Regions from separate parts of the Fictibacillus sp. Mic-4 genome, predicted to be linked through region 3. Evidence: predicted binding sites of a transcription regulator. Region 3 holds the regulator's gene; each other region holds the start of a gene.
What was found. Region 3 encodes LexA, which represses DNA repair genes until DNA is damaged. Its sites were predicted from a motif close to CGAACATATGTTCG; they were not measured.

Region 1 (11,069 bases), on a different contig from region 3:
GAATGATTCGGGTAAAGACAGGCCCGTTATTTGTCGTATTGGCAGATATGGAACGAACTGTAGACGTCATCTGGCTATTGACCGCCACTTTTATGGCGTGTTTAGGTACACCGCCATTTTTAAAAGGGACGACCGTTCGAAATGATGAGGTTGCACCGCCCGGAACTTGAAATCCGCCTATTGGAACGACAATCTCCTCTTCTATTTCTTGTTTGTAAATAACCGGGATCGCGTTTTTCAACTGCCACGGATGCACGGGAACGAATATAAAATCGTTCACACGAAGCCCTCGAGCTGTAAATTCTTGCTCTACCGCCTTTCGTAACGTCGGATACTCGGTAAATAGAAATTCATTTACATCCTTTGTATTTTCCTCAATAAAAGCGAACTCTGCATAATCTTTTCGAATACCTGCAAACTGAATTGCAGCTTCTCCATTAAATTCCGGTGCATAGCGTAACACATCTTTCGGTTCCATGCCGAGTTTCGTTTTTGCACCTGGATGAAGATTATGTCCCTCAACCGATAATTGCTCAAAAAACAGGCTCGCATCAAAATCAGGATCTAGTTTCTTTTGCAGCAATACCCAATCAAAAGTCGTTGCGATGTCTTGTTTTCTGGCGATTTCTCGTAGCTTTTTCTTCTTTTCTAACCAAAACGCATATGCTAATGCAAGATTGGCGCTTCCGTTCATCAATTCGAGCGCTAGCCGCGTCCAATCATATCCATTTCCCCCATTCGTATTTTCTTTGGACCTTATTAATTGTAAAAACTCAACGGCATGTTCCAATCTCCGGGCTCCCTTTTCTGAAACATGCAATATCTTCCCTGCCACTTCTAAACGGTTAAACGCATATGTTCGGCTTACCGGGATCACAATGCACGAACTTTCAGATAGAGAATATATTTTGTAACTTCTGCCGCTGTCTAAGCCATATGTATGGAGTGTCTGAATGATCTTCTGCCAGTGTTCATCAATGGATGGAACATTTAATGTATGAATGGTGCCAATGACGTAGAGATCATACGAATATGAAACAAGTCCCATAATATCCTCACGCAACATCGCACTTACAAGCCGATTCAAAATTCCCCTGCGGCCTCTTGCAAGCGATAATTGATAAGCCGGAACCATAGTTGGCTCATTTTCTTTTAAAAAAGTAAGAACGTTCAATTCATCCTCCATCATCTTTCCTTCCTTACTATCTCTGGCTGCTTTATCTAGTGAATCCATCTGTAAAAGTTGGTTCGGACTTACACCCATCACATCGTCTCTCCTTCCCGGTTGATCATTGGATTTGGAACTTTCATGTACGAGTACGCTGTCACATCCCCACAGAGGCGCATCGTCGCCAGTGCTTTTAAGTCAATCATTGGTTCAAAAAGAGCTTGCTCATCCGCTGCAGCCTGTTCTTTAATTTCGGGATCTTTTTTCAACGTTTCAAAAACGTCTTTACACACACTAACAATGGGCCGCCATAGCTTCTCTTCATTTACATCTAAAGCGCGGACAAGACAGGTGATCAATTCAGCGAAATGGTTTTGCATAACAGAATACGTGATAATCTTTCTCAGCTCATCTACGTTATGCGTAACCGTTGATGAACCGGGATGAAACTCTGCTTGAAATCCATTTTTTTTCAATCTTTCCGGTAAAATTCGCACACCGCCAAAGTCTCTTATAAGAATACGTACGGGCTCTCCATTACGAAAGACAGATACGCTATTTTGCATATGTGCTTCTAAACTAATTCCATACCGTACCATCAGTATGATTAAGCCTGGCAGCGAGATGTTAGCATACCTTTCGATAAAGAAGACCGCCGCATCTTCTACGTCAACCAATTGATAATGGTCGGCCAGTTTATCGATTAATTCAACCGCAATTGGTTTACCGCTAATCGGTGATTCTGCAAGAAGGGCCGCTGCCGGCATTGGAATCTCATCTTCGTTTTTCACATAATTCTCCGGGTTCTCTCTTAAAATGGATGCCAAATTGGCTTGTAATATCCAGCGGTTCTCTTCAGACAGTTCCAGATTTGCGGGTTGAAAATAAATGCCTGCTCGCTCTTGAAGTACAACAAGGGTTCCCGAAAATTGATTCTCCCTTTCTTGAATGCTGGCCAGGATTTTCGAAATAATCGGCCCGTTTTCTACCGATTGAGGCGAAACCGTACGCACCGCACTCGTTGTTTGCACATTGACCGCTGTTTTAATATGATGCTTCTTCTCCCCGCGATCTTGGAGGGGAGCTAATGAGCGGAAAGAGACGAGTGCTTGTGCCGGAATCCGAAAATCCGGTATGGGAACGATTTGCTTCTTTTCAATTTCTTCTTTATAAAAATTGAATAACGTATGGTCAAATTGCCATGGATGAACTGGGACCAATTCAAATTGAGCATCATCCAGCCCTTGTGCCCGCAATGTTTTTTCAACAACGGGTTGCAAGCCTTCATACTCTTCATATAAACGGGTAGTCACATTCTGTTCATCGATAGATGTTGTCTGGCAGAAGCCTTTAGCAACTGCTATTAAAGCGACCTCAGGCAGAGCTCCCCATTCCGGTGAATAGCGGATGACGTCTGCAGGGTCAAGACCGAATTTTGTCTTCGCCCCGGGATGAAGGGGATGCCCTTCAACGACCCACTGTTCATAAAATGCGAGCGGGCTAAAGTCTTTTTTAGTCTTGGCTTGTTGGAATACCCAGTCTAAGGACGTATGTATCTGTTTGTACTCCGCTAATGCGGCTAACTCCCGTTTTCTATGAGAAGCCCCTGCCAGTGCAAGCGTTAAATTCGCCACTCCGTTTTGAATTTCCAACTTAAACCGTTGGTATTGTTTTTCCATTACCCCTTCTAACAACCCTTCTTGTCTAAACAATTCCAGAAGCTGGGCGGGATGTGCCAGTAGGATTGGAGACTCATACCCATAAACGATGGCATCGCCTGTGATATCAAACCTGCCGAGTGAATGAAGGCGCTTCACAGATATCTCCAATGTTTTTCGACCGGACAGCTGGATAGAGATTTTTCCTTTTTGCCAAATAACCCTTTCGTCTTCGATTACTCTTTCCCGTATCATTGCCTGAAACAGACGTTGAAGGATGCCCTGTCTCCCTTTATGGATATTCATTATGTACTCTTGTTCCAATTCAGGCTTGTGGTTCCGAATGTATTCGAGAGTTTTCCATTCTTCTTCATATAAATCCTCTTCTCGTACCGGGCTTATATTGTTTTCGGTATAGATCACGCTTATTTTCTCCCCTTTCTCCTTGCATGTTATGAGAATGATAACCATTCTCATAACAAGATTCGAATACTATGATAAATGATAATGATTCTCATCGTCAATTAAAAATAATATTACAAAAATATTTCAATTGTTATAAAATAATCTCATCATGTAAAAAAGGCGATTGCCGAAACGGTAATCGCCTTTTTTCAATAATTGCGGTTTTTATAGTCTTTGAATGGAATTACTTGTCCAATTTCCTTTTTTTCAATCTGCAATGATCCTTAGATATACATCCGGAAAAGCAACTCATCTTTTCAAAAAATACAAAACATGAACTATTTTCCAGTACTAAACAAACATATTTTCGTATATACTATAAGCGAAAATATGTTCGTTTTTTTAAAAGTTGTCAATCAATGAATAAATGAAGGTGAGGATTTAATGACACCGAACAAACTAACCCCAGGATATAATTTAATGTGGGAATCGAGCCGAATGATGCTGCCTGAACATCGGGAGCAGTTATTAGAAGAGCGGCGAAGGCAAAAGGAATTCCGCTCTCCTTTGCTCGATGAGGATCAACTTCTAGAGATCAACCGGGTCATTGCAGAATCTATTGAACAAGAACGGGCGGTTACCGTCACGTATGCCGAAAAGTATGGACCCGTCCAGTTTTGGGGCTGGGTGAAACATGTGAAACCGCACGAAAAATGGCTTAAGCTCATCAATGATGAAGATACGCTAACCATCTCCTTTGACCGAATCCTCGATGTTGAAATGAGTTAGGGGCAAAAATGTGCATAATCCAGAAATTATGCACGTTTTTGTATTAAAGAGACACAGAATTGATTGTATTAGAAACAGCATGGCCAATCCTTTATTCGAATCGTATATTGTACTTACTTAGTAAATCGCTTAAAGCAGGCCTTTCATTTCCATCGCGTCCAACGACATGAGTGGCTGTTACCAATGAATTTAATACGGCTTCCTCGGTCGCCTCACCAACCGCCCTGAAGGCGATGTCGATCTCTTCTTCATGAATCATAGGAATGGAAAGTAAATGGGAAGGATTCTCATGAGGTATTTTTGTAGCTGTCGAAAAGCCAATGGCCACCTCGCCGCTCCCGGTTGTAATAATAGAACCTGTACGCGCTAACCCTGTAACCGCCCGTTTTATGATCCGGTTGAGCTGTCTTGTTGAAACAGGAAGATCCGTTCCTACGATGATGATGACCGACCCTTTATCTTTTTCCTCATAAGATCCTCGAATGACTTCTTTTAATTCTTTGCCAACAGCCTTCCCGTTTATCTTTAGGTCATCTAAACTACCAAAGTTGGTCAGTACTAAAACACCCATTGTATACGAGCCATGCTCTAGCTTCATCAGCCTGGAGGAAGTGCCGATGCCGCCTTTTAATGAGTAACAAAGCATCCCGCATCCCGCACCGGCTGTCCCCTCTTTAAATTCGCTTGACGCATTCTTTATCGCCTGGAAAACATGTTCTTTCGTAATACATCTGGCGCGAATGTCATTAAGAAACATGTCGTTACATTCAGCGATGACCGGATTTACGGTACCTGTCGTCCGCCCGATCTCGGGGTTAGTTTCTAACATATATTCGATCAATGCATCTGCAGCAGTTCCGACGCTTAACGTATTGGTCAAAATGATTGGGGTTTCCAATGTTCCTAATTCATTGATTTGAATCGTGCCTATCGTTTTTCCGAAGCCATTAATGACATGGCTTGCGGCTATCAGTTTTTCTTTAAAAAGATTCCCCTGATGAGGGATAATGGCCGTAACACCTGTTTGCCTGTTTTGGCCGCTAAGTGTTACATGGCCGACAGTCACTCCTTTTATATCAGTAATAGAATTGTAGTGCCCTGTCTCTAAATTCCCAATTTCAACTCCGAAATCTCTTATTCTTTTTTGACCTAGCATAGTAGCCCCTTCCTTAAAATAAAAATTAGTTATCATAAAGCTTAAAATCCGTGCCTATTGTTTAAGTGTCCTACTTTGACTATAAAGTTTAGCATCGTTAGCATACTTCCTCAGATAAAAAGATTCTATTAATACCGAAAATATCCTTTGGGCATAATTTTTAAATCCTTTATTTAAAGATTGACACAAATTAGTACCTGGTACTAATATTAGACTATAAATGCAGGTGTTAAATTTGTAAAGGGGATGAAGAAATGCAGTCAAAAGCAAGAATTACAGCGATCGGGACCTATGTACCGGAGAAGAAGCTTACCAATAGCGATTTAGAAAAAATAGTGGATACAAATGATGCATGGATCGTGCAAAGAACGGGCATGAAAGAAAGAAGAATTGCCGGGGACAGCGAATATGCCTCTACGATGGCTTTTAAAGCCATTGAAAACTTAACGGAACAATATGACAAGGAACTTGATGATGTCGATTGTATCCTTGTGTCAACGACGACGCCCGACTATGCATTTCCAAGTGTCGCCTGCCAGATACAGGAGCACTTTAACATTCCGCAAACCAGCGCACTGGATTTCAATGCAACTTGTGCCGGCTTTACTTATGGCCTGCACATGGCAAACGGTTTTATAACATCCGGACTCCATCGGAAAATATTAGTTATAGCAACAGAAACATTATCAAAGGTAACGGATTATACGGATCGAACAACTTGCATTTTATTTGGCGATGGGGCAGCTACGGTTTTAGTAGAAAAAGATGAAGAAAACCCAAGCTTTATTGCTACACATACAGGAACAAACGGCGAAGGGGGCATGCATGTCTATCGTACAAATTTAGCTGGTGAGATGTTTGGGGAACCTTTAAAGGAGCATGGAAAGATCGTCCAAAACGGAAGAGAGGTTTATAAGTGGGCGGCCCGTACGCTTCCAGCAGGCATGGAAGAGCTTTTACGAAAGGCTCGTTTGCAAATGGATGAAATAGACTGGTTTGTTCCACATAGCGCAAATCTGCGCATGATAGAGTCCATCTGTGAAAGATCAGGCTTCCCGATGGATAAAACGCTGACCAGTGCAGAATTCATGGGTAATACCTCTTCAGTTTCGATTCCTTTAGCCTTGCAGCTCGGCATAAACGAAGGAAAGTTAACAAACGGGGACACCCTCATCCTCTACGGGTTTGGCGGTGGCCTCACACATGCGGGACATGTCGTTAAGTGGGACTTAGGAAAGGATTAAGAGATACACTAAGTAATGAATGAGAGTGTTGGGAACTCATCCCAACACTCCGCTATCCTTTTTTAAAAAATCATCTTAGCCATTTGAATATTCGTAGCCTCAAACCCGCATTTTTCGTACAATTTAATGGCCGTTTGATTGTGGCCAAAGACATGCAGCCTAATTGTTTTAATCCCCCGGTCCTTTGCTACTTCTTCCAGAGCTGCCAAGGCCTGTTTGGCGTATCCCCTCCCGCGGTGTTTTTCATAGATTAAAAAGTCGTAAATAAACGCTGTTTTCTGGTCCTCTCCTCTTTCATGAAACCAGAGATAGCCGACCTTTTCATTACTAGTTTCGTCCACAATTTGATAAAGAAAATGATTTTTCGTATGTAATCCATCCGGCAAAAGCTGATCAAATTCCTGCTGGGCCAATTCGAGCGCCTTCTCTTTTGGCCAATTTCCCGCCTTTGCTTTTTCTTCCCCATAATTCTTAACCGAGTAGGATAAATAAACCGAAAACTCTTCATCATTCATTTTCCGAAGTACAACCATAAAAACCCTCCTTAACCAATCAGTTAACCATAATATTTTTATAGAAACTAAAAACAAAAAAACATTGACGCCCCTTATCGTGATCCACTACAGTCAAAGTAGAAAGGATGTGCCCGATGGACGATAAACTATTGGAAAAAATGATCAAAAAATCGTTACTTCAATATTTCGGCGAATTTGAGGAAATTCCTTTAAGCGACAAAGATTATCGCAATCTTGTGGAGAAAATTCAGGATGAATTACCGAGAAAAGAGGAAGAAATTCATATGATCATAGAAGACATCGTCTATGAATTTTTGACAAACTAGCCCCATATTAACATAGCTCTTCTATGTATCTAATAATATTAAAAGCAATTTTTTAAATGGTCCGGAAGAAAAGTCCGGGCCATTTTGGCGAATCTTCTTTTTTAAAATAATGATTAAAATCGGCAGAATAGTTAAAGTTGAGCGATAAATGCTATAATTGAAAAAGGATTTCTATTTACTAGTAAATCACTACAGCAATCATACGAATAGTACTAATTAGAGGAGGAAATGATAATGAGCCAATCTACAGATCGGAAAGCATCACGGCGCATTACGGCGAATATTTTCAAGGGTTCGGTCGGAAATCTCATCGAATGGTACGACTGGTACGTTTATTCCGCTTTTGCCATCTATTTTTCGGCAGAGTTCTTCCCGGCAGGAAATCAGACCCTTCAGCTCCTTAATACCGCGGGAGTCTTTGCCATCGGCTTTCTCATGCGCCCGATCGGAAGCCTATTAATGGGCCGCTACGCCGACCGGTTTGGCCGCAGGGCCGCCTTGACGCTTTCGGTAACGATTATGGCCATCGGTTCGCTCGTCATTGCCTGCACACCAGGTTATGGAACAATTGGCGTGTTGTCACCGATCATTCTCGTCATCGCACGTCTATTCCAGGGGTTGTCGCTCGGCGGAGAATATGGAACGTCTGCTACATACTTGTCAGAGATGGCATCAAGCGGCCGGCGCGGATTCTACTCAAGTTTTCAGTACGTTACACTAGTTGCCGGACAGCTGGTCGCATTAGGCGTTCAAATTATCCTTCAGCAAATTCTTGACGAATCCGCTATGGTATCATGGGGCTGGCGCATTCCTTTTGTGATCGGGGCCATCGGGGCGTTAATCGTCCTGTGGATGCGCCGGACGATGGACGAGTCAGAACAGTTTGAGAAAATGGGCGAAAAGAAAAGAGAAGAAGCCGGAACTCTTCGAACGCTAATGAAGTACCCGAAAGCTGTATTGACCGTTATGGGGCTTTCCCTCGGTGGAAATGTCGCTTTCTATACGTATACGACGTATTTGCAAAAGTACATGGTTAATTCAGTGGGACTTAATAAGGAAATCGTGAGCATGATCAATTTTATTGCTTTATTGATCTTCATCGTGCTTCAGCCGCTTGCCGGAGCGTTATCCGATAAAATTGGAAGGCGTCCGCTATTGATGAGCTTCGGTATTTTCGGAACGTTACTGACCGTACCGATATTTTTATTTATGCGGCACGCGACAAGTCCAGTTATTGCCTTCTTGCTTATGATGGTTGCCCTCGTCATCATTACCGGTTACACGTCAATTAATGCCATCGTAAAAGCCGAGCTTTTCCCGACAGAAATCCGTGCCCTCGGTGTTGGATTTCCTTATTCCCTTACCGTCGCCATCTTCGGGGGAACGGCGGAATTTATCGCATTAGGGTTAAAAAACATCGGCTATGAATCGCTTTTCTACTATTATGTCGCTCTTTGTATTGCTATAAGCTTATTCACATACTGGCGTATGCCGGAGCCTTCTAAAGACTCACAAATAGAAGCCGAAGCTCGAAAAAAATAAGCATTTGATTTGAATCGGCGATTGTCAATTCCGGTAAATCGAAAACAGCCTGATCATCAACCTTATATGGTTGAGATGATCAGGCTTCTTTTTGAGTGTAGAAAATCGGCGTATACGTTTTTTCGTACGTCGTTTTTTTCTTCCATTTTTCTTTCACTTCAATATTTGGCGGCAATGCGTAAGTTGAAGAACCTTTATCATCGCCAAACATCTTTTTATAATAATACTCGCACATTTTCGCATGATACATATAGTTTTGATAGTAATAGTCGAGCGAAGTTTCCATCGTATGCGAATTTTGATGGTAGTGGTTATAGTTCCCCATAGGATACATTCAAGTCACCTCAAAGATTTGGTTGTCTATCCAGTATATGTTCTTCACTCTATTTTTGCACACGGTAAATCCCTAATTTCTCATGGTTAGCCAAAAATATAAACGGATGCAAATGGAAAGCCAAAGACAGGAAATCATTAAACCTCCAATCACATCGGTGGGGTAATGTGCACCTAGATACACCATGCTAAACCCGATAGCCAGGATTAAAAAGGTAACGAAAATGATTAAAGATTTATAAGAAAACCATTGATGGCGCAAGATTGTCCAAAGCAGAAAGCAGAAAAAGCCATACAGCGCCACCGAGACCATACAATGACGGCTCGGAAAACTAAATCCATCTTTCACAATGATATGCCAGCTCGGACGAGGACGATGAAAAAAGTGTTTCAGGAGAAAATTTAATACGAAAGCTCCCCCAACCGAAAAAACTAAAAACGAATATTCGACCGCCCTTTTCAACGGAATGAGAAAAACACCAATAACAGCAAGCATCGCAACAATATAGTCTTTATTGCCTAAATGCTCTAAAAACAGCATGATTTTCGTTACCTTTTCATGTTGAAAAGAAGATACGAAATGAAAGAGGCGATCATCGATAACATTATGCGGATTATTAATTGTATAAAATCCAAGTGCAAAAAATAAGACGAAAAGCAAAATTTCAATGTGAAATACGCGAACCATATGCCCTCTAAAGCGAAACAAAAACAAATACCTCCCTCCCGTTTTAAAAAATGAAACTTTCTATTTCAGCCTTTAGATAATTCTTTTGCCAGCTCAATGGTCGCTGGTAACGTGACCGGATGAAATTGCTTTAAAAACATATCTTTCGGCTGATCATGAATAATGATTCCGAGCAATTTAAAGTACGTTTCTTCAGGCTCCATCTCATACGACTTATCGAAATGACGATGCATCCAGCTATAGAGTCTCCGCGGAAAGGCTAAATATGAAAAGAAACATCTCCATTCATCAAGTGATAACGGTCTTGTAAGATTTTGTTGATACCCTCTAATAAAACGGTAAATAAATAGAGGATTCCACCCCTTATATGGGGCGAAATAATGGATGAAAGAAGCAAGGTCATATACACGCTCCGCGTAAGATAAAGATTCAATATCTATAAAATAAATATTGCGCTTTCCGTCGATTAAAATATTTCGTTGGTGCAGGCTCCCATGGCATAACACCGCACAGTCCGGGTTATCCTCCCATAATGTTGAGTACGATACATTTTCAATATATTGATAAGCAAGAGAGCAAAGCGCTTCCAGAAAATCGAGAATATTTCGCTCATACAAAAACTCCGGAAGATCATAATGATTCTTTTTCCAGTCTTGAATTTTTTTATAAACTTTTCGCAGCTTCTTTCTTCGATTCCCCCATTCAAAACGAAAACTTTTTTTATCAGGGACAAGCCCTTTGGCGGCCGCGTGAAAGCGGGCAATCGCAGCCCCTATTTCCTCTCCTAAATAATCATCGGCAAAAAGAACATCTTCTGCATCCATCCACTCCTCTAAATAATAGATTTCATCTTCAAAGGAAAGAAGTACATCACCAGATAAAAGTGGAACAATACCCGGTATATACGGATAATGATTTTTTATTTGCTTGATCGAATGATGGATAAACGAAAGATCGGGCAGCTCTACTGCATTTTTAAAGCCAAACGTCCCCCTATCCGTTACGACTTTGGGAATATCAAGCACTCGATGGATTGAATGAACCGTTAAACCGTAATGATGGGCGAGCAGGCGTCGAATGACATGATCGGATAAGGAAACTTTTTGTCCTCTCTTCATCACTTTGCTTCCTTTCCTAAAGGATTGGCACAGTCTCTTTAGTTCATTGTATGGGCATGTTTAAAATTCATTCAAAAAGATTTAGAAACCGGAGCGAAAGAATTTCACTCCGGTTTCTACTCATTTG
Region 2 (11,069 bases), on a different contig from region 3:
GGGGATATCGCGGAGCAGACGAACTTGCTTGCGTTAAACGCATCGATCGAAGCGGCCCGGGCAGGTGAACACGGGAAAGGATTTGCTGTCGTAGCCGAGGAAGTGCGCAAACTTGCGGATGAAAGCGGAAAAGCGGTTCAAGGCATTACTGAACTCATTCAAAATATCCAGCTAGAAGTGGAAAGTGTCGTTAAGCAAATTAAGGAACAAGTGGAAGCGGCCAATCTTGAGGCAGAAAAAGGGACACAGACGAATCAAGTGATCGATGAAATGACAAAAACGATCCACGAAGTTGCATCTAAAGTGAAAGACATTACCGGCCTCGTTGATAAACAAATGGATGGTATTCATCAAACCTCCCGCCAATCCCAGGAGGTCGCGGCAATTGCCGAAGAAACTTCGGCTGGCGCCGAAGAAGTGACAGCAGCAACCCAGGAGCAGGCCGCCGTCATGGAAAACGTCGAACAGCTCGCCTTGCACTTGAGGGATCAAGCGGAAAAGCTGAAAGGAACCATTGAGCGGTTTCGGGTATGAGCCTTCACGTTATAAAGCCATTGTTGTTCAGAATAAACGGATCTTCAAAGGTATACATTTTTTGTATGCCTTTTTTCATTGAATTCAAATGGGTAATATTGGATGATTAAGCTAATAAAGGAAGCGGAACAAGTGAAGCTACCGGAAACGGAATCATGATGTGGGAAAGCGGATGGAGCAAATTTCATCATTCATCATATTTTGATATGACAACTTAAAAAAAGGAGAAGGGAAAATGATATTTCATCCACTTTGGCGGTTAGAGGAATTACGTCAATTCTATCCATTCGCCTATCCGTTTCCTGTCTGGTATCCATGGTACCACCCTCAGCCTATTCCACCAGCGCATGTCACGTACCCCTGTGCAGCGTGTGCTTTGCCTGGTTCCATATATAGTGTCGATCCCCCGGTTCTTGGGCCCGGGCAATTTGCCCCACAACCGCCAGTCACTACTGGTGCTATCGGCGGTGCAACTGGTTCTGGAACAGGTGCGGCCGGAGCCGGCATTGGTGCTGCTGGCGCAGGCGCTATTAGTGCGGGAGGAGCCGGTATAGGAGCCGCCGGTGCGGGTGTCCGATAAGGATATAGAGCATAAAAGTTTAAATATTTATCAGCCGGTTTATGCCAAATATCAGCCACTTTTAAATATTTATCAGCCGATCACCTAAAAAACGGCAAATCGGAATCGTCCATTTAACGATTCCGATTTCATCTTATCGTTCATTCATTGTCTCATCTTTGTTATTTATAATGCCCGCCGATTTTTTTTGCCCGATGAAATGCCTGCCCGGCTGCAAGCAGGGAGGAAGCGCGGACAATGGCCGTTTTTCCATACTTTGAATACACCAAATCCAATGCCCGGTTGAGCTCTTCTTTGTTGAGATGATAATCAAACAAATTCAACTGGACGTTCTCGGAGGATTGCAATTGCGACAACGTTACCCCGAGGCTTCGAATAGGTTGGCGGTCCCAATGGGTAAGCAACAGTTTCTCGGCTGCATGATAAATGTCTAAATCAAAATTCGTTGGTGACATTAATTTAATCTGCCGGTGGAAGCCGGTGGGAAAATCAAAGCTTGTGCCTCTGACGCCCATTGAAACAGTGCTTCCCATGTATCCTTTAAAACGTGCGCGCCGGGCAACTTCAGTGCAGAGTTCAAGCAAAACGACTTTAATCTCTTCCAGCGTTCCATAATCTCTTGGTAGGGTCATTTGGTGGCCGATCGCTTTTTGCTGGTCATGTGTCTTGACGGTGACTGGCGAATCATCGATCCCGTTCGCAATTTGCCATAATACTTGGCCGTTGATCCCCCATTTTTTCTTAAGCAACTCTAAAGGGAAATTCGCCAAATGCCCAATCGTCCGAATCCCCATCCGCAAAAAATGATGATTCATCCTGCTTCCTACACCGAACATTTTGCCGACCGCCAGCGGCCACATTTTTTCTTTCATGTTGGAATGGTTAAGTTCGAAAATCCCATCTTTATTTTTCTTTGCAAAATTGTCGCACGAAATCTTGGCCAGCACTTTGTTTGGGCCCATGCCGACCCGAGCATTAATGCCGGTTTCATTCATTACCGCAGTTCTAAGTTTTTGCGCAATTTCCCGTGGCGTTCCAAATAATCTTTGGCTTCCGGTCACATCTAAAAATTGTTCATCAATGGAATAAGGTTCAACGAGATCAGTGAAGCGGTTGAAAATTTCAGTGATTTGCAGGGAGACATCGATATATCGCTGCATTCGCGGCCGGACGATAACCGCATCCGGGCATTTTTGCTGCGCTTCCCAGAGCCGGGATGCATTCTCAACGCCCCATTTTTTAGCGAGCGGGCAGGCGGCGAGAACAACGCCGCTTCGCCTTTCGGGATCCCCGGATACGATGACGGGTTTGTCTTTTAATTTCGGGTTATCCGCCTTTTCAACAGAGGCGTAAAATGACTGCATATCTACGAGGAAAATGACCCTATCCCTCATCTCACACATCTCCTTACGACAAATTAAGAACTCTATCTGTATTATATGCGAAAATATGTTCGTTTAATACTGGAAAATAAAACATATGTTCTGTGTGGAATGGGGGGATATCATGAAAATCGTGAAGCCATATAACAACAAAACCCCGAATTCAGCCATTACAGCCGTTTTTCGAGGTTTTCTATGGAAGTTAGATTTCCGCTCATTCGTTTATCGTGAACTAAATTTTACAACCGAGTTGATGATGGAGTCCCAGTCTTCACTATGAATCTCATGCCCTGATCCATCAAGAGCCATTAATTCAGCGTGGGGAATGGCTTTTGCAAGAGCAAGCCCGTGCTCGAATGGCAGGGCCGGATCTTCTGTGCCGTGAATAATGAGGCAAGGTACGCTGATCTCGCCCATTCTATCGTAGTACTCTTCTCCGCCTTGCAGCATAGCATGATTAAATCTGCTCGGCAGCTGTCTGGCGCGGGATGCCTCTCTTTCCGCCAATTTATACATTCTTGCCTGCTCATAAGGTTTGGAGCCGCTTAACGTTTTCCATCCGCCTGCCAGATAGGAAATGACCGCCTCCCGATCGGTCCAATCTAAAGAAGCGCTTTTCGCATGGTAATCCAGTATGCGCTGGTCCATTGGAGGAAGCTTTTCCATCTCTGTTCCGAACACGCTTGAGGCAATTAGAGTGAGCGTAAGTATGCGCTCCGGGTATCTTAAGGCAAGAATCTGGCCAATCAAACCGCCCATGGACATTCCAACGATATGAGCCTGCTCAATGGAATAAGCATCCAGGACTCCAACCGCATCATCAGCCAGGTCTGTTATGGTGTAGTTGGAAGTGCCAGGATCATAAGTGACGGATCGTCCAAGATCGCGATGATCGTACCGAATGACAAATCTTCCCCGATCAGCAAGCCGGAGGCAGAAGTCTTCATCCCACCAGTCTAATGAAGACATTGCTCCCATGATTAAAAGCACAGCAGGGTCCTTATGGTTTCCAAAGCTTTCTGCACAAATATCCACTTTATTGATTTTCAATATTTGTTCACGCATAGTTTTTGCCTCCTTTTAGCAATAGGAAAATCGTTCCTATATTTATTTCGATCACCGCAAGTCATTCCCTCCTGCCAAATGCGCATATTGCTTCTTTTTAAGTTACGCTTTACGGAGAGGTTGGAGAAGGGGTTGGTAAATGACTTACAGAATAAGTGTAGCTTTTGCTTTATTGGGATGGGGGTATGGATTTATAATCTACATACTTCTTACTCAAGGAACAATTACAGATACAGTAGAAATCACATCTGCAATTGGGATCGGGATTTTTGGCGCAATTGGATCGTTGGTATTTGATAAAGTAAGAACATCCAATGGTCACCCGGGTTCCAGGAACAGTATATGATCAAACAGGAACATTTGTTCGTAAACATTTTAGCTGCGACTAACTGAAATTCATCTCCCACTTACCGTTGGGCAAATCCTTCACACACTTGAAGTGGGAGACTTCTTTCGGAAGGATATTAAAAAAGCTTTTGTGAAGGTAGCGTTGAGGAAGTCGGGTCAATCATCAGGCAAAGGATTGCCGAACTATAGTCATTTAGCGGATACACGAATTATGTTCGTCCATATATTGATAACAGGCAATTGAATAAAAATGAAAACGGGAGAGGAAAGAAATGGCTTCGGATATTAGAGCTCCAATACAAATTTCATCTGTTGGTGATGGAACAGTAATTTTCGGAAACACGCTTGTCATCGATCCAAAGAGTACGGCTAAATCTTATTTAGGAGCTGCAGCAGGAAATATAGGCGATAATATACAAACCATCTCGTATAAGAGTTCAACCAACACATATGATGTTGACGCTTTTGAGGAAGTAGCACCATCAGAAAGGCTCTGGTAATCCGGGGCCTTTACTTCCTCAGCTCCATTGCAAAACTAAGGACATTGGAAAAGGAACTGAGGAGGCTAAAAATGATAGATGGTACGCTAAAATAAGCGCAAAAAATATTTATAATTTCTTAAGGGAGATAATTTGAATGGTGCTTCAGTTGTGACATTCGCCCAATTCTGTTCATAAGATAAAGCGAAAGAGAATCGAAAGAAAATGAAGACAGAATGATGTGGCAGGAGGGAATAGGATGCGATTCATGGTGGAATATATACCTCTGAAAAAAATCAAGCTTGATGAACCGGTGAAGCTTACAGACCGTCTCAAAAAGCTCCGGAGTTTGATGTGGGAATGCATGCATGTTATAGTCGTGAAAAAGGATCAAAAAGACAACCGTTTTATTATTGTAAGCGGACGCGACAGGTATGAATACCTTCGAAAACAGACGAAACATCAGTATGCTCCTTGCATTATCGATGAAAGCAATACTTCATCTGGAATGAAATATTGGATCACCCGCTTGTGGAACAGAAACTTGCCTCCTGACATTCCATCTATTCATTCCGGTCCATTCCATCCGACAAGCCTATCCATCATCCGTTCATTTATAAAGAAGGAGCCCCGCTTTGTCCAATTGTCCCGCTCTCAGCAATTCAAGGTACTCATCCTCGGGATTCGCTACAAGAAAACGGTGGAGTCTTCCATGCGGGAAAAGGTCGATGAGATCCTTTCAAAATAAAAAAACTTACCGTTGAAAACGACGAACAAAAACGCACGAAATCTGGAAACGATTTGTGGGTTCATTTCTAATTTTCCAGGACCGTGTTCCTCAAGCGGCGGCCACCTGGTTTCGGCCTCTTCTTTTTGCTTTGTAGAGAGCTTCATCTGCCAATCTGTACAAACAATCGGTATCCGCTGTTGAGTCCGGATACGTAGCCGCACCGATGGATACAGTAATTGAAATGCGTTGCTCTCCGTTATGGAGCAGGAATGGGCGGTTTTCAATTTTATTTCGTATTCGTTCTCCGACATTCACCGCATAATCAAGGGGGCAATCGATCAATAGGACTGTAAATTCTTCTCCGCCATTTCTTGAGACGATATCAAAAGGCCGCGCTACTTCTAAGAGCAGTTTCCCAACCTGCTTCAAAATTTCATCCCCTTCAATGTGGCCATAGGTGTCATTGATCTTTTTGAAAAAATCGATATCGATCACCAACATTGAAAGTTTCTCGTTATTTTTCATCACTCGATTGACAGCATTGTTGATTTCAAGATCAAAACTTCTAACGTTATTGAGACCCGTTAACGGATCCTTCAACGAATTTGTCTTATATTCTTTAAACAATTGATTCATTTTTCTTAAGTAGTTGTTCATATAGACAGCTGTTAAACCCCCAATACCCGAAACGACCCAAAAAAAGATATTGATATAAATGTAGGTTCGAATGTTATCCATCGCCACGTACATAAGAAGGCTAAACCAAAGATTAGAGTAGATGATCATGTATAGAGAGCTACTAAACACATTTTTTACTTTTTTTGGGATAATTAGATACCCGATCAATGAAAAAGTCATGATGAAAAAGGCAGTGAGCGAAGAAGTGTTTATTCCAATTGCGAAGCGGGCAAGCACAATAAGCGCTCCGGATACAAGTGCGGGGATCCATCCTCCATATAACGCGACTAGCATGACGGGAATTTGTCTTAAATCGATTCTCGTATCTGTACCTACTTTTATACTAAATTGCATAAGAAAAATGCATAATAACCCACATAAACAACCGATGGCAATTTTCTTCTTTAATGGCGAGTTTCTCGATAAAAAGGACTCACGGAATAGCTGATGATAAATAAAGAAAAACGAAATCATGATGGCTAAATTGATGAATAAAGTCCGAATCAATTATGTTCACTCCTTGCTAGTTTTATATCGGTATTTTATCGGGAAATTAAATCGATTTTTTTAATAAGGGCAATCGTCCGGGAAGTTGAATAAAATAACACACTTCATTTTGGAAGGGGGAATCAAGTGTGTTTCCTGTGTATCCTTATTATTCGTACCAAACCGAATGCAAGACAGTTCCGATTTCTTTTCCGCCTCAACATCAAAACGTGCAGCCAGGGCTCGAGTATGTAATGAATCCGCGGCCAATTTCTGAAAATCCGCATTATCGGGGATCTGATAAGCTTAAAAATAAAGTGGCAGTCATTACAGGAGGCGACAGCGGGATTGGAAGGGCGGTGGCCATTGCCTTTGCGAAAGAAGGAGCCGATGTAGCGATTGCCTATTTAAATGAACATCGGGATGCTGAAGAAACGAAGCAGCGAGTAGAACAATTAGGGAGAAGATGCCTATTGATCCCCGGCGACCTTCGCATCGAACAAACGTCAACAGATGTTGTTCGAAATGTGATGGGCACGTTCGGGAAAATCAGCATTTTAGTCAATAATTGCGCCGTCCAATATGTGCAAAAAAGCATTCTCGATATTTCCGCTGAGCAATTAGAAAACACATTCCGGACGAATATCTTTTCCTATTTTTATATGACAAAAGCCGTTCTACCACATCTTCCATCGGGCAGCTCCATTATTAATACAGCATCGGTCACGGCGTATAAAGGGAGTAAGCAGTTGATCGATTATTCGGCGACAAAAGGGGCGATTGTGACATTTACCCGTTCTTTATCGCAATCTCTGGTCCATCACGGAATACGGGTGAACGCTGTCGCGCCGGGTCCGATCTGGACGCCGTTAATACCGGCCACGTTTTCTGAGGAAAGTGTCATGAAGTTCGGGGGCGATGTCCCAATGAAACGGGCGGGCCAGCCATTTGAATTGGCCCCGACCTACGTTTACTTAGCTTCAGATGATTCGAGCTACGTCACAGGACAGGTGCTGCATGTAAATGGAGGGACGATGGTGGATTCGTAGCATTAGATAAAAGGCAAGGTTTCTAAGCCGCATTTTTTATGTGGAAATGCGGCTAACTTTTGAAAATATGAAGCAGTTTTTCTTAAAGCCTATTTCTTTTTAAGTTTCTCGATTTCTGTAGAAGTTAAGCCGGTCGCCTTAATGATCGTTTCAAGATCAACGCCAAGCTCCAGCAAATTAACGGCAACTTCCTGCTTACCTTTTTCTTTGCCTTCTTTAATTCCTTCTCTTTTGTAAAATTTAGCAAAAGATGTGTCACCTAATGATAGGCCCATTTCATTTCCCTCCTCAAAATATGAACTGTATTCCTGAAAAAGTACTTCATTATCTTCTTCCGGAAGTTGCAAAATATGATCAATAAAAACAGATAGCTAAAGCATAAATTTTACGGTTGTATTTATCAAGTCGATAAAAATACTGGAACATGCGATTTGAAAACTCTTGTTCATTTTTTCCCTGAATCTCTACATGCACTAGTACCCATTGTTCTTGTCCATCTTTCAAATGAAGCTTTACAAGTTTGTCTGAATTTCTCTTTTTGTTTTTTGATTTCGGAAATAATTTGTGAAGTTCTTGTTCTAAAAATTGTGGTTTCTGTCTGAAGTCGACTTGTTCATAAAAATGCGGGGCGAAAAACAAAAAGGAGTTCCTCAAATAACGTTGAAATGACATCTTTCCAAAGCCGATCAAAATCTGGATGGGCAGTCATGTACATCACCATCCTGTAAAAAATAAATTTCTAACACTTTTTAGGAACGTTTGTTCGTATGTTAATTATAAAATATTCTCCAAAAACATGCAAGTAAATTTTTAAGTTTCTGAACAGGAAGAATGAATATGTAAAAGAAATGAATATAGATTAAAGAAGATAAATCAGGTGGATGGATCAGTAATAAAACGAAAAAGGGGTAACAGAATGCTCGATGAATTAGCCGTATCCATTAAAAACAAAAATGTCATTCTTTTTGTCGGGGCGGGTGTGCCAAGGAATATCGGGCTGCCGTCGCATTCGGAATTGATTGATAAAATGGTAAAGGATCTGGGATACGAACCGACAGAATTCAACCAATTAGGAAATGGAAATTATCTCGAGCTTGCCGAATATTATTACCTGGAAAAAGGCTCATTGCGATCGCTTAGAAGCTGGATGGATCAATTATGGGATACGAAAGACGTTGACATCGGCCAGTCGGAAATTTATAAGCATATTATCGATTTGGACATTCCTTTAATTTACACAACGAATTATGATCGATGGTTAGAATGTGCGTTCGATTACTACAAAAAGAAGTATATTAAAATCACCAATGTAGCTGACATCGTAAAAGCAAGAAACAATGAGCCGCAAATCGTGAAATTTCATGGCGATCTTGATGACGATGCTTCAATTGTTTTGACGGAGTCGAGTTTCTTTCACCGGTTAGACTTTGAAACGCCTTTAGACATCAAGCTGCGGTCGGATGCGCTAGGAAAATCGATTCTGTTCATCGGCTACAGCCTTACCGATATTAACATTCGATTCATGCTTTTTAAGCTGCAGCAGCAATGGAAGTTATCTAACTGTGAAAACATGCGGCCAAAATCATATATTTTTTTGACGAAATCCAATATGGTCAGGGAACGAATTCTTGAGGAGCGCGGCATCACCCCGATCGTCTCAGAAATTGACGATCCCGGTGAAGCGCTCAATGTGTTTTTGAAAAATTTAAAAGAGCAAGTGTTAAGAAGCTGAAGGAATTGAAAAGGGGAGCGCTCCATCATGTAATGAGGTCAGAATTGTTCTGGCCTTTTTAGATTGTAAGGCGCTCTTTACACCGAGTACGCTTTTGTGAAACTTGTAATACAAATCCCCTTGTTTTTTTAAAAGGAAGAGAGTAAGATGAAGATGAATTAAAAAATATTCTTAAAATTAGCATGCAAAAACGCATTTGTTTTGTCTGTGTTTTTTTGGTGATTCATAATTTGTATTACATGTTGGAGAGGAGTAGAGGAATGTACGATTATATCATTGTCGGCGGGGGGATCGTAGGGCTTTCAACCGGTTATGCGCTTAGCGAGAAGTATCCTCATGCGAAAATCGCGGTGATCGAGAAAGAGCGGACCCTCAGCTTTCATCAAACGGGGCACAACAGCGGAGTCATTCACTCCGGTATTTATTATAAGCCGGGCAGCTATAAGGCAAAGTTTGCCCGGGAAGGAAATGAAGCGATGGTCTCCTTTTGCAGAAAATATGGAGTCGCCTATGAGGTGTGCGGCAAGGTGATCGTCGCCACAAGCAAAGAAGAGCTTCCGCTTATGGATAACCTTTATCGCCGCGGCTTGCAAAACGGATTAAATGTAAGGAAAATTGGAGTTGAGGAACTTAAAGAGATTGAGCCGCACGTAAATGGTCTTGGGGCGATTCATGTTCCGAGCACAGGAATTGTCGACTATAAAGGGGTTTCCCATACGTTTGCTCGCCTGATTCAAGAAAAAGGCGGGGATATCATTCTTGCCACGAAAGTTGAAAAGATTAGCGAAAGAAAAGACAGAATCACGGTTGAAACGGACCGTGGGACCTTTCAATCTTACTACTTAATTAACTGTGCCGGATTGCATAGTGACCGGGTCGCTAAAATGAGCGGCTTGCAAACGAAGGCGAAAATTGTGCCGTTTAGAGGAGAATATTATGAGCTGGTTCCGGAAAAGCGCCATCTTGTCAACCATCTTATTTATCCGGTGCCGAATCCAAATTTTCCGTTTCTCGGCGTTCACTTCACCCGCATGATTAACGGTGAAGTCCATGCCGGTCCGAACGCGGTGCTGAGCTTTAAGAGGGAAGGGTATACGAAAACAGATTTTAATATAAAAGACTTTTTGGAAGTAATGACATACTCCGGTTTTTGGAAGATGGCAATGCCGAATATAAAGGAAGGGATTCATGAAATGATCCGGTCGTTCAGCAAACAGGCTTTTCTGCGCAGTTTGAGGCGGCTCATTCCTGAATTAACGGAACACGACATCGTGCCAACACATGCCGGGGTGAGGGCCCAGGCGATTATGCGAAATGGCAGCATGGTGGATGACTTTTTAATTGATGCAAGCGGACGTTCCGTTCATATTTTAAATGCGCCTTCACCAGCAGCAACTGCTTCCATATCGATTGGCCGGGAAATTAGCGTTCAAGTTCCAGAGCCGCCGGGGGTGCACAATTATTCGAAATCGATGTAATAGGGAAGGATAGAATCTTGTGAAAAAAGAGAAAGTCTCACAAAAAATTTCACGTGAATTGCTTGCGATGATTGAGAGAGGGGAATTCCCGCCGGGTTCGAAACTCCCAACGGAAAAGGAGCTGGCGGACTTATTCAGTGTTAGCCGGATGCCGATTCGGGAAGCTTTAAGCGTTTTGCGGGCGATGGGCCTAATTTCGTCTCAGCAGGGAGGCGGAAGTTATGTGGAAGAAAGGATCCCGACTTCAATTAGCCAGCATTTTCACATTCAAAAAGCGGATGAAGAGAGTATCCGAAACTTATTTGAAATGCGGAAAATATTAGAGCCCGAAGCGGCTTACCTTGCCGCATTGAGAAGAACGCCCGACGAATTGGAAAAAATGAAAGAAGTATTGAAGTGGATGGAAGAAGATTTTATTTTAAAGGAAAAGACAGGCCGGGAAGCCGATTTTGAATTTCATCGGACGATCATGCAGGCCACGCATAATTCGGTAATGATTCACATGTTTGAAAATCTGTCTTCTCTTTA
Region 3 (11,069 bases):
TCTAATTGAAGCGGAAAGGGCGGATCTGGTTGGCGAATATATTGGCCATACCGCGCAAAAAACACGTGACCTGATCAAAAGGGCGATCGGCGGAATTCTTTTTATTGATGAAGCGTATTCTCTTGCCCGTGGCGGTGAAAAAGATTTCGGCAAGGAAGCGATCGATACGCTTGTAAAGGCGATGGAAGATCAGCAACATGACTTTATTTTAATACTTGCGGGCTATTCGAATGAAATGGACAAATTTCTCCGCTTAAACCCGGGCTTGCCATCAAGATTTCCCATTAAAATCACCTTTCCGGATTATAAAGTGGATGAATTAATGGAAATCGCCCGAAAAATGATAACTGAACGCCAATACATGTTTACGAAGGAATCCGAATGGAAACTCCGCCAGCATCTTCAAAAAATATGCGCCAATCCTGAAAAATCGTTTAGTAACGGCCGCTATATCCGCAATGTGATTGAAAAGGCGGTCAGAAAACAATCCGTCAGGCTTCTGCGTGAAGATCGGAACGACCGAAAAGCGTTAATGACGATCGAAGCGGATGACCTTCAGGTAGAATAGCGGGAATAGATTTGATAAAATGAAGACAGGAAAGGCGGTATTAATCATTTATCAGGTAGACTCTAAAGGCAGGTTAGTTTATTGAAAGAAATCACGCAAGGATCACGGGAAAAAGCGATTCTCGTTGGCTGCCAGTTGGTCGGGCAATCCGACGAGCGCTTTTTTTATTCGATGGAAGAATTAAAATCGTTGTTAGACACTGCAAAAGGATTATCAGTTGCTGAGGTTACACAAAAACGCGAGCGCGTGTGTGCTTCCACGTTTATCGGAAAAGGTAAAATTGAAGAAATAAAAGCCCTAGAAATTGAACTTGAAGCCGATGTCATCATTTTTAATGACGAGCTTACTCCGGCGCAAAATCGTAATCTAAGCCGTTTTTTTGAGGCAAAAGTGATTGATCGAACCCAATTAATATTAGATATTTTTGCCCAAAGAGCCAGGTCAAAGGAAGGTAAGCTCCAGGTCGAGCTCGCTCAATTGCAATACTTATTGCCGCGCCTTGGCGGCATGGGAATCGCCCTTTCAAGGCTCGGCGGAGGAATTGGAACGAGAGGGCCAGGTGAAACGAAGCTTGAAAAAGACAGAAGGCATATCCGTTCACGCATCAATGATATTAAAAGTCAGCTTAAGAACATTGTCCAGCACCGCGAGCGTTACAGGGAGCGAAGGAAAGAAAATTATTGTTTTCAAATCGCTCTCGTAGGCTATACAAATGCTGGGAAATCAACGATATTTAACCGGTTAACGGAGGCGGATAGCTTTGAGGAGAATCAGCTGTTTGCCACATTAGACCCGCTAACAAGACAATTAAAATTGCCGAAAGGGCTTAACGTGCTCATGACGGATACGGTTGGATTTATCCAGGATTTGCCGACTTCGCTTATCGCGGCTTTCCGATCAACATTAGAAGAGGTAGCTGAGGCGGATCTGCTCGTTCATGTTATCGACGGTTCCCACGAAGATCACGCCGAACACGAAGCGACAGTGCTTTCGATTTTAAGTGAGTTAGGGGCTTCGAACGTCCCTGTTTTAACGGTTTATAATAAAAAGGACCGTTTTCCAGAATCGTTTACCCCGATTACTACATCCATTTCGATTTCTGCATTTGATCAAAAGGATATCAATCGATTAAAAGAGGAAATGGAAAAAGAAGTCGTTAAGCAATTAAATTATTATCATATTGAAGTTCCGGCAAGTGATGGCAAGAAGCTTTCTATTCTAAAGAAGCATACTATTCTCATCGAGCGAAATTTCAACGATGAAAAACAAGTTTATGAATGCAAAGGATATGCCCATCCATTTTTAAACCTTTAAAAAAGTAAGATAAGGAGCAGGAGATGTACTCATTATTTTCGAATGGCGAAAGATTAAAACCACTTGTAGAAAAAATCGAATGTAAGATTATCGAAAAACATAAAGAAATTGACAAAGTTTCAGAATTTAATCAATTGAAGGTACTTAAAAGCTTTCGTAAACATAAAGTGAGCGACTATCATTTTAACCTTTCTACGGGCTATGGATATGACGATGCGGGCAGAGATACGCTTGACGCGATATATGCTGATGTTTTTGGCGGGGAAGCGGGGCTCGTCAGACCGCAATTGATTAACGGCACACATGCGATTTCAACCGCTTTATTTGGCGTTTTAAAGCCTGGAGATGAATTGCTATATATAACTGGCAAACCGTATGATACGCTAGAAGAAATTATCGGAATCCGTGGCGATGGATCTTGTTCATTAAAAGAATACAACATTTCTTATAACCAGGTTGATTTACTTCCTGATGGATCTGTTGATTTGGGAAAGATATCCCAAGCCATTAACAAGAATACTCGTATGATCGGCATCCAGCGATCAAAAGGGTATGCTGACAGGCCTTCTTTTACGATTGCTGAAATCGAGCAAATGATCCGTTTCGTAAAAGAAATTAAACCCGATGTTGTGGTGTTTGTTGACAATTGTTACGGCGAGTTTGTCGAAGAAATGGAGCCATGCAACATTGGAGCGGATTTAATGGCCGGCTCGCTTATTAAAAATCCCGGTGGAGGGCTTGCCAAAACAGGTGGATACATTGTTGGAAAGAAAGAACTGATTGAAAGATGTTCTTATCGGCTGACAACCCCTGGCATTGGAGCGGAAGCGGGAGCCTCCCTATACAGTTTATTGGAAATGTATCAAGGCTTTTTCCTCGCCCCTCACGTGACGGCACAGGCGGTAAAAGGGGCTGTCTTTACGGCCGCTTTTTTGGAGGAAATCGGGCTTACGACTAATCCGTCATGGGATGCGAAAAGAACGGACTTAATTCAAGCTGTTTCGTTTCATGACCGAGAGCGAATGATCGCTTTCTGTCAGGCGCTCCAAACCGTTTCCCCGGTAAATAGTCATGCTATTCCAACTCCGGGTTATATGCCGGGGTATGAAGATGATGTCATTATGGCAGCGGGGACGTTTATCCAGGGAGCCAGCATTGAGCTTACCGCGGATGGTCCAATCAGGCCGCCGTATATAGCATATGTCCAGGGCGGTTTAACCTATGAACATGTAAAAATCGGCATTTTAACGGCTGTCGATCATTTATTAGAGAAAAAGTTAATTGATTTTTAAAAAGAAGACCCGGTCTTCTTTTTTTTTGAAAAAATCATGTTAAAAAACATAACATTTAATTGACATGTGAGCTTTTATGACATAAGATAAAAATAAGTTGAAAGGAGGAATTGATCGTGAATGACAATACAAGAAGAAATATGCCTTTATTTCCAATCAGTATTGTAATGAAATTGACAGAGCTTTCAGCACGTCAAATTCGCTACTATGAAGAACATGATCTCATCCATCCGGCACGTACGGAAGGAAATCGCCGCTTATTTTCTTTCAACGATGTTGATAAATTGCTTGAAATTAAAGCTTTGCTAGAACAGGGTGTAAACCTGGCGGGGATTAAGAGAGTGTTCGAATTAAACGAACAGGCGGTCAATATCCTACAAGCAGGGCACCAGATGCAGGCGAAAAAAGAGGTTTCCGATTCGGCGATTCATCGCCGCTTAAAGCGTGAGTTGATGCATGCGGGCCGTTTCGGAAAAACGTCCCTTATTCAAGGGGAGTTATCACGATTTTTTCATTAATTCATTTTTGATCATTTAGAGGAGGAGAACGACGTTGGCTAAGTATACGAAAGAAGACATCATGCGAATTGCTGAGGAGGAACATGTTCGTTTTATCCGTTTGCAATTCACCGATTTACTAGGAGTTATTAAAAATGTTGAAATTCCAATTGGACAATTGAAAAAAGCATTGGATAACAAAATGATGTTTGATGGGTCTTCAATTGAAGGTTTCGTTCGCATTGAAGAGTCCGATATGTATTTGTATCCGGATTTAGATACATGGGTTGTTTTTCCTTGGACTGCCGAAAAAGGAAAAGTGGCGCGCCTTATTTGCGATATTTACAACCCGGATGGAACTCCTTTTGAAGGTGACCCGCGCGGCATTTTAAAACGTGTTCTTAAAGAAATGGAAGAGCTTGGATTTACTGATTTTAATATCGGACCTGAGCCAGAGTTTTTCCTTTTCAAAAATGATGAGCATGGCGAACCAACGCTAGAATTAAATGATAAAGGCGGCTATTTCGACCTTGCCCCAACAGATCTTGGCGAAAATTGCCGGCGTGATATCGTTCTTGAATTAGAAGATATGGGCTTTGAAATTGAGGCTTCCCACCACGAGGTAGCTCCAGGGCAGCACGAAATTGATTTTAAATATGCAGATGCCGTATCGACTTGTGATAACATTCAAACCTTTAAGCTTGTCGTTAAAACGATTGCTCGCAAACACGGATTGCATGCGACGTTCATGGCAAAACCATTGTTCGGTGTGAATGGTTCCGGTATGCACTGCAACATGTCATTATTTAAAAATGGCGAAAATGCATTTTACGATCCATCTTCAGATACTGGTTTAAGCGAAACGGCGATGCAATTCCTTGCCGGCGTTTTAAAACACGCCCAAGATTTCACGGCAATTACGAATCCGACAGTAAACTCGTATAAGCGTTTAGTGCCTGGTTATGAAGCTCCGTGTTACGTCGCCTGGTCCATGCGCAACAGAAGCCCTCTTGTCCGTATTCCGGCTTCACGCGGCTTAAGCACACGTATCGAAGTGCGCAGCCCGGACCCGACGGCAAACCCTTACCTTGCGATGGCTGTCCTTCTTGCAGCCGGCCTTGATGGCATTAAAAACAAGTTGAAAGCTCCAAAACCAGTTGACCGCAATATTTATGTGATGGATAAAGAAGAGCGTGAAGAAGAAGGAATTTTAGATCTTCCAGCAACGTTAAAAGAAGCGCTTGACCGCCTGTTGAAAAACGAAGTGCTTGTCAAAGCATTGAGCGACCATGCTGTGAGCCACTTTGCTGAAGCAAAAGAAATTGAATGGGATATGTTCAGAACGCAAGTCCATCCTTGGGAGCGCGAACAATATTTATCGATGTATTAAACATTGAAAAAAAACCCCGCACATTAAAAAGTGCGGGGATTTTTGCTGTTATGTATGCTTGTTTATTGAATGGTGCGATAGACGCCGATAACTTTGCCGAGAATCGTGCATTGTTTCAATATAATTGGAGCGAGCGCAGAGTTTTCAGGTTGCAGGCGGATATGGTCTTTTTCTTTGAAAAAGCGTTTAACCGTCGCTTCATCGTCTTCCGTCATCGCAACGATAATATCCCCATTTTCAGCGGTTGGCTGTTGTTTGACGACAACGAGATCTTTATCGAAGATTCCGGCTTCGATCATGCTATCCCCTTGAACGACAAGCATGAATACATTATTATCTCCGACAACATGTTCCGGCAAGGTAAAAAATTCTTCAACGTTTTCCACAGCCGTAATCGGAGTTCCGGCGGTAACTTTACCGATGACAGGAATATTGACCGTACGGTATTTTGGAACTGGATCATTGTTATTTTCCCCTAAAATTTCAATCGCTCTCGGCTTCGTTGGATCTCTGCGGATGAGCCCTTTTTTCTCGAGTCTTGAAAGGTGCCCATGAACTGTAGAGCTTGATGCAAGCCCGACAGCTTCTCCGATTTCACGAACGGATGGCGGATATCCCTTTTTTTGAACTTCTTGCTTAATAAATTCCAGTATATCGAGCTGCCTTTTTGTTAATTTATTCATTTTTTTCCACCTCTTTTTACAGAATCATCTTACAAAAAGTATAACATGAACGTTCGTTTTCCACAAACATAAGTTCGAAAAAAAAACGTTGACTAGAACGGATGTTCTTTTTATAATATAAACAAGAACAAATATTCGGTTTAGGGGTGGTTATTAATGCAACGTAAAGGATTATCTTATATTATAGTATTGGTAGCGCTTGTATTCGGTTTCTTCCTTACCTTTGTCCACCATTCGCTTGCTGAAGATCGGCAGCATTACATACAAGTTACTGTCCATAAAGGGGATTCATTGTGGAAGCTTGCCGAAAATTTTAAAGCAAAACATCATTTATCCAATGAGGAGTTTATTCACTGGGTGGAGGAGAGAAACGGTATTTATGCCGGGAATATTATTCCAGGACAGAAAATTACGATACCGGTGAAAACAACAAAAGATTAGGTGGCTATTATGAAAGCTGTTATTTATTGCAGAGTTAGTACGGAAAAAGAGTCGCAATATTCCTCTTTAGAGCGGCAAAAAGAAGAGCTGATGGCCGTTGCCCATCAATACTCGATGGACGTTGTGCGGACCATTGAAGAGCAGGCGAGCGGTTACGACCTTGATCGCGATGGAATTTTCGACATTATGGAAATGGCGAAAAATAAACGGTTTGATACACTGCTCGTTATTGATGACACGAGGCTTGGAAGAGGGAATGCGAAAATAGCGCTTCTTCATCAATTGCTGAAATATAACATTAAAATTTTCACGTTTCACGGTGAATATAAGCTGCAAGAGGCGGAATCGATGGTTCTTGAGATTGTCGGGGTGGTCGAGGAGTATCAACGGAAGTTGCACAATTTGAAGATCAAGCGTGGAATGCAAAAAGCGATTAAAAATGGGTACAACCCTGAGCTCAATTTAAAAAATAGACAGAACGGCGGAAGGGAGCGAAAGGAACTCCCCATCAATGAGATCATCAGATTGCGCCGAATGAATTTAACCTTCAAGGAGATTGCGACAACACTAAAAGGCCTGGGATATGAAGCATCAAAAGCGACCGTGCACCGGCGGTATATCGAGTATATCGAGAGCAATGATTCTAAGGCTAGAAATTCTCCTTAATTTCCGTTAATATAGTAGTAATTTAAATAGAGTAAGGAGTTAATTGCATGCTATCACCTGAGAAGATTGAACGGATTAATTATCTTTCTAAAAAATCAAAAAGAGAAGGACTATCAATAGAAGAAGCGAAAGAACAAAAACAACTTCGGGAAGAGTATTTAAAGAATGTACGCCGTTCTTTTGAAAACAAGTTGCATTCGATAAAAATCGTTGATCCAGAGGGCAATGATGTTACCCCAGAGAAGCTAAAAGAAAGCCAGAAAAGCAAAAAGAATTTGAAGCAGTAAAAACATCAGCTAATCTTTTATGGGAAAAAGAGCCTGATTTGTATTTTTTGCAAATTAGGCTCTTTTTATTGTTGCAAATTTTCAAAAATAAGATATACTGTTATACAACAAGTTGAAAAGGGGAGAGAGAAATGACATTTTCGATGACGGAGTCTGTTATAAAACTATATAAAGAAATTGAGTTAAATGCAGGGGAAGCGCTCCGGTTGTTTGTCAGGTATGCAGGCGGTACGAATAATGGCGGCTTTTCTCTTGGTGTTAGCCCTGATGAGCCCAGGGAAGGGGATTATGTGCAAGAAATGAACGGATTGCGTTTTATTGTACGACCTGATGATCAATGGCTTATAAATAATATGAAGCTCGATTACGACGATAAAAACGATCAATTTATATGCGAAATTCCAGCATTGGGTTAATTGGAAAAGCTGTATTATAACAAAAAATGTTATAATACAGCTTTTTTAGTAATGTAAAATGTTAAATTTGGAAAGCTAAAATGGACAAATGTGCTTGAGAAAAATGCACTTTATGTATATAGTAAATCGTGAATACATAATTGGAGGGATAAAGGAGTGGCAACACAATCAATTGATCAATTAGCGATTAACACGATTCGTACATTGTCAATCGACAGTATTGAAAAAGCAAATTCCGGTCATCCGGGAATGCCTATGGGTGCTGCACCGATGGCATACAGTTTATGGACGAAGTTCATGAATCATAATCCGGCTGATCCGAAATGGTTCAATCGTGATCGTTTCGTTTTATCAGCAGGACACGGATCAATGCTTCTTTATAGTTTATTGCATTTATCCGGATATGATGTCTCAATGGATGATTTAAAAAGTTTTCGTCAATGGGGCAGTAAAACACCGGGGCATCCCGAGTACGGCCATACACCGGGTGTTGACGCAACGACAGGCCCATTAGGACAGGGGATTGCGATGGCAGTAGGGATGGCGATGGCAGAAAGACACCTTGCTGCAACGTACAATAAAGAAGGGTTTGAAGTCGTCGACCATTTCACGTACTCCATTTGTGGTGATGGGGACTTAATGGAGGGTGTGGCAAGTGAAGCTGCATCACTAGCCGGCCATTTGCGTCTTGGAAAACTCGTTGTACTTTACGATTCAAACGATATTTCACTTGACGGTGATCTCCATCTTTCGTTCTCTGAAAGTGTACAAGAACGTTTTAAAGCATACGGCTGGCAAGTGTTATATGTCGAAGATGGGACAAATCTTGAAGAAATTGAAAAAGCATTGCACGCTGCCAAAGAGGATACAACCCGTCCGACATTAATTGAAGTGAAAACGGTGATCGGCTATGGTTCGCCGAATAAATCTGGAAAATCCGCTTCCCACGGAGCCCCTCTTGGCCCTGATGAAGTAAAGTTAACGAAGAACGCGTACGATTGGGTATTTGAGGAAGATTTTTATGTTCCTGATGAAGTGAGGGAACATTTTAATCAGCTTAAACGAGCGGGAGAGCAAAAACAACAAGAATGGAACTCGTTATTTTCAAAATATGAAGAAAAATATCCTGAGCTTGCCAAAGAGCTCACATTAGCGATTAATGGGAAATTGCCTGAAAACTGGAATCAACATCTTCCAGAGTTTAACAAAGCGATTGCGACAAGATCGTCTTCAGGAAAAGCGTTAAATGCCCTGGCGAAAAATGTTCCATGGCTGTTTGGCGGTTCTGCCGACCTTGCGGGATCGAACAAAACCCTTTTAGAAGGTGAGCGTAACTTTGGCCGCGATGATTACTCCGGTCGAAACATCTGGTTCGGCGTGAGAGAATTTGCTATGGGTGCCGCGGTAAACGGTATGGCGCTTCATGGCGGGTTAAAAGTATTTGGCGCAACTTTCTTCGTGTTCTCTGATTATCTTCGTCCGGCCATTCGTCTTGCGGCCTTAATGAAACTTCCGGTTATTTATGTGTTTACACATGATAGCATTGCAGTTGGTGAAGACGGGCCTACACATGAGCCGATCGAGCAATTGGCTTCATTACGGGCAATGCCCGGACTTTCCGTTATTCGCCCGGCCGACGGTTATGAATCAAATGCTGCATGGGAAGCCGCTCTGGAAAGCAAAGATACACCAACGGCGCTTGTTTTATCAAGACAAGATTTACCGATATTGGAAGGCTCAAAAGAGCTTGCTGCTGAAGGTGTAAGACGCGGCGCTTATGTCCTTTCACCTGCCGAAGGAACTGCAGATGTCTTGCTACTTGCCTCAGGATCTGAAGTGAGTCTTGCGGTTAAAGCGCAAAAACAATTGAAAAATGAAGGAATTGAGGCTTCAGTTATTTCTATGCCTTCATGGGATCGCTTTGAAGCGCAATCCGCAGAATATAAAGAAAGTGTCTTGCCATCTAATGTAAAAGCTCGCCTCGGCATAGAAGTAGGCGCATCGCTTGGATGGCATAAATATGTAGGAAGCGAAGGTGACACCTTAACTATTGATCAATTCGGTGCCTCTGCTCCTGGTAATCGCATTATGGAAGAGTACGGTTTTACTGTGGAAAATGTGATTGCTAAAGTAAAAGCATTATTAAACAAATAGTAAGCGCAAAACCCGGGGAATATGAACCCCGGGTTTTTTTCGACAAAAAAAGTGAAGTCTTGCTCCAGTATAAGACATAAATTTTAGTAGAAATCATATATACTACTGTAAAAAGATGGACGGGAGGAGCGGCTTTGAGGGAGTACTATATTTATAAAATCAATGAAGAAGTAGCCAGTGAATTTTTCAGTAAAGAAGGCAAACTTTTTCACCTTTTTCTAGAAGAATATAAAACGTTTTCAGCAAAGAAAGAGATCCTTCTTAAGCAAATCCATTACATAACGTCTTCTATTTCGTGTGACAGCCTTGAAGCTTTTCTTATTATGATGTTGAAATCGACGGAAGGCTTTACGTTTGAAAATCACTCGTTTTTACTTGAATGTGAGAAAAGTTCCGCTCGTTTGCATTTATCGAAACATTATTTAGTCCTTCAAAGTGCCGGCAATTATGAAGCGGAAACGATTTTTTTTGAAATGCTTAGAAAATATGAACGATGCTTTTTTGCGATGGAATTTGATTATTATCGATACGGTTGGCTGAATCCGCTCAGAGTAACTTCCGTATATGGATCATAAATATTTTCTTGACCTTCTTGTCTACGGCTGTCCTTTTATAGTAAACTGTTTTTAGACAACATGAAGGAGGAAATTTTTATATGTTTTATTGGATTCTTGGGATCATTGTGGCACTAATTGCCGGGGTTGCCCTTGGCTTTTTTATTGCCCGCAAATATATGATGAATTACCTGCAAAAAAATCCACCAATTAATGAAAATATGCTGAGAGTTATGATGATGCAAATGGGACAAAAACCGTCGCAAAAAAAGATCAATCAAATGATGCAGGCGATGCAAAAGCAAATGAAATAGGTGGACAAGCACTCATACGTATGTGTTGAGTGCTTTTTATATATCAAAGGATGATTACATAGGAATGAATTGCCAAACGTTGTTTCAATTGAGGAGTTGTTAACCGGAAGTTTTTCAATTGTCAATGTTTGCTTACGGAAGGGTTTGAACGAAAGCCACTTTAAAAAGACTTTCGTTTTTTTAATAGCTCAAAATTTTTAACTCTTTATGAAATTTTTTTTTTTTGATAAAATTAAAGGTGCGCTATTAGAAACGATCAAATCTCGGAAGGGGACAGAAAGATTTAAAGAAGTTGGCCCTTAAGAAAAGGGAATGGATTCTAGCAAGATTAGGGGGGGCAAAAGTGAAAGTTTTTATTGATTTAATGTGGTATTTCAAAATGGAGTGGAGGCGGTATTTAACCGGCATTCTCCTATTAGCGATTGTATCGTTTTGTTTGCAAGTTCCTCCGAAAATCGTCGGGTTTACAGTTGACCATATCAATAAAGGAACG

Region 1: the regulator LexA is predicted to act here: its motif matches at 3,615-3,628, upstream of WD019_RS05860 (YolD-like family protein).
Region 2: the regulator LexA is predicted to act here: its motif matches at 2,557-2,570, upstream of dinB (DNA polymerase IV).

What each region holds. Positions count from the first base shown of each region.
Region 1 covers NZ_JBBHZM010000005.1:38,735-49,803, forward strand. The annotation lists gene WD019_RS05850 (IucA/IucC family protein) at 1-1,264, opposite strand, end outside; gene WD019_RS05855 (IucA/IucC family protein) at 1,264-3,249, opposite strand; gene WD019_RS05860 (YolD-like family protein) at 3,676-4,020, shown strand; gene WD019_RS05865 (P1 family peptidase) at 4,112-5,176, opposite strand; gene WD019_RS05870 (ketoacyl-ACP synthase III) at 5,431-6,420, shown strand; gene WD019_RS05875 (GNAT family N-acetyltransferase) at 6,483-6,953, opposite strand; gene WD019_RS05880 (YqzH family protein) at 7,070-7,261, shown strand; gene WD019_RS05885 (MFS transporter) at 7,496-8,803, shown strand; gene WD019_RS05890 (hypothetical protein) at 8,883-9,137, opposite strand; gene WD019_RS05895 (phosphatase PAP2 family protein) at 9,210-9,845, opposite strand; gene WD019_RS05900 (phosphotransferase) at 9,890-10,942, opposite strand.
Region 2 covers NZ_JBBHZM010000016.1:66,333-77,401, reverse strand. The annotation lists gene WD019_RS12105 (methyl-accepting chemotaxis protein) at 1-534, shown strand, start outside; gene WD019_RS12100 (hypothetical protein) at 770-1,114, shown strand; gene dinB (DNA polymerase IV) at 1,276-2,508, opposite strand; gene WD019_RS12090 (alpha/beta fold hydrolase) at 2,719-3,561, opposite strand; gene WD019_RS12085 (spore germination protein) at 4,182-4,409, shown strand; gene WD019_RS12080 (hypothetical protein) at 4,648-5,136, shown strand; gene WD019_RS12075 (diguanylate cyclase) at 5,227-6,303, opposite strand; gene WD019_RS12070 (SDR family oxidoreductase) at 6,432-7,331, shown strand; gene WD019_RS12065 (hypothetical protein) at 7,421-7,606, opposite strand; gene WD019_RS12060 (SIR2 family protein) at 8,248-9,063, shown strand; gene lhgO (L-2-hydroxyglutarate oxidase) at 9,324-10,541, shown strand; gene WD019_RS12050 (FadR/GntR family transcriptional regulator) at 10,561-11,069, shown strand, end outside.
Region 3 covers NZ_JBBHZM010000001.1:414,014-425,082, forward strand. The annotation lists gene spoVK (stage V sporulation protein K) at 1-568, shown strand, start outside; gene hflX (GTPase HflX) at 650-1,882, shown strand; gene WD019_RS02105 (aminotransferase class I/II-fold pyridoxal phosphate-dependent enzyme) at 1,906-3,174, shown strand; gene WD019_RS02110 (MerR family transcriptional regulator) at 3,291-3,692, shown strand; gene glnA (type I glutamate--ammonia ligase) at 3,727-5,061, shown strand; gene lexA (transcriptional repressor LexA) at 5,124-5,744, opposite strand; gene yneA (cell division suppressor protein YneA) at 5,901-6,185, shown strand; gene WD019_RS02130 (YneB family resolvase-like protein) at 6,195-6,851, shown strand; gene WD019_RS02135 (DUF896 domain-containing protein) at 6,899-7,138, shown strand; gene WD019_RS02140 (HesB/YadR/YfhF family protein) at 7,270-7,554, shown strand; gene tkt (transketolase) at 7,711-9,708, shown strand; gene sirA (sporulation inhibitor of replication protein SirA) at 9,843-10,283, shown strand; gene WD019_RS02155 (YneF family protein) at 10,364-10,576, shown strand; gene WD019_RS02160 (ABC transporter transmembrane domain-containing protein) at 10,920-11,069, shown strand, end outside.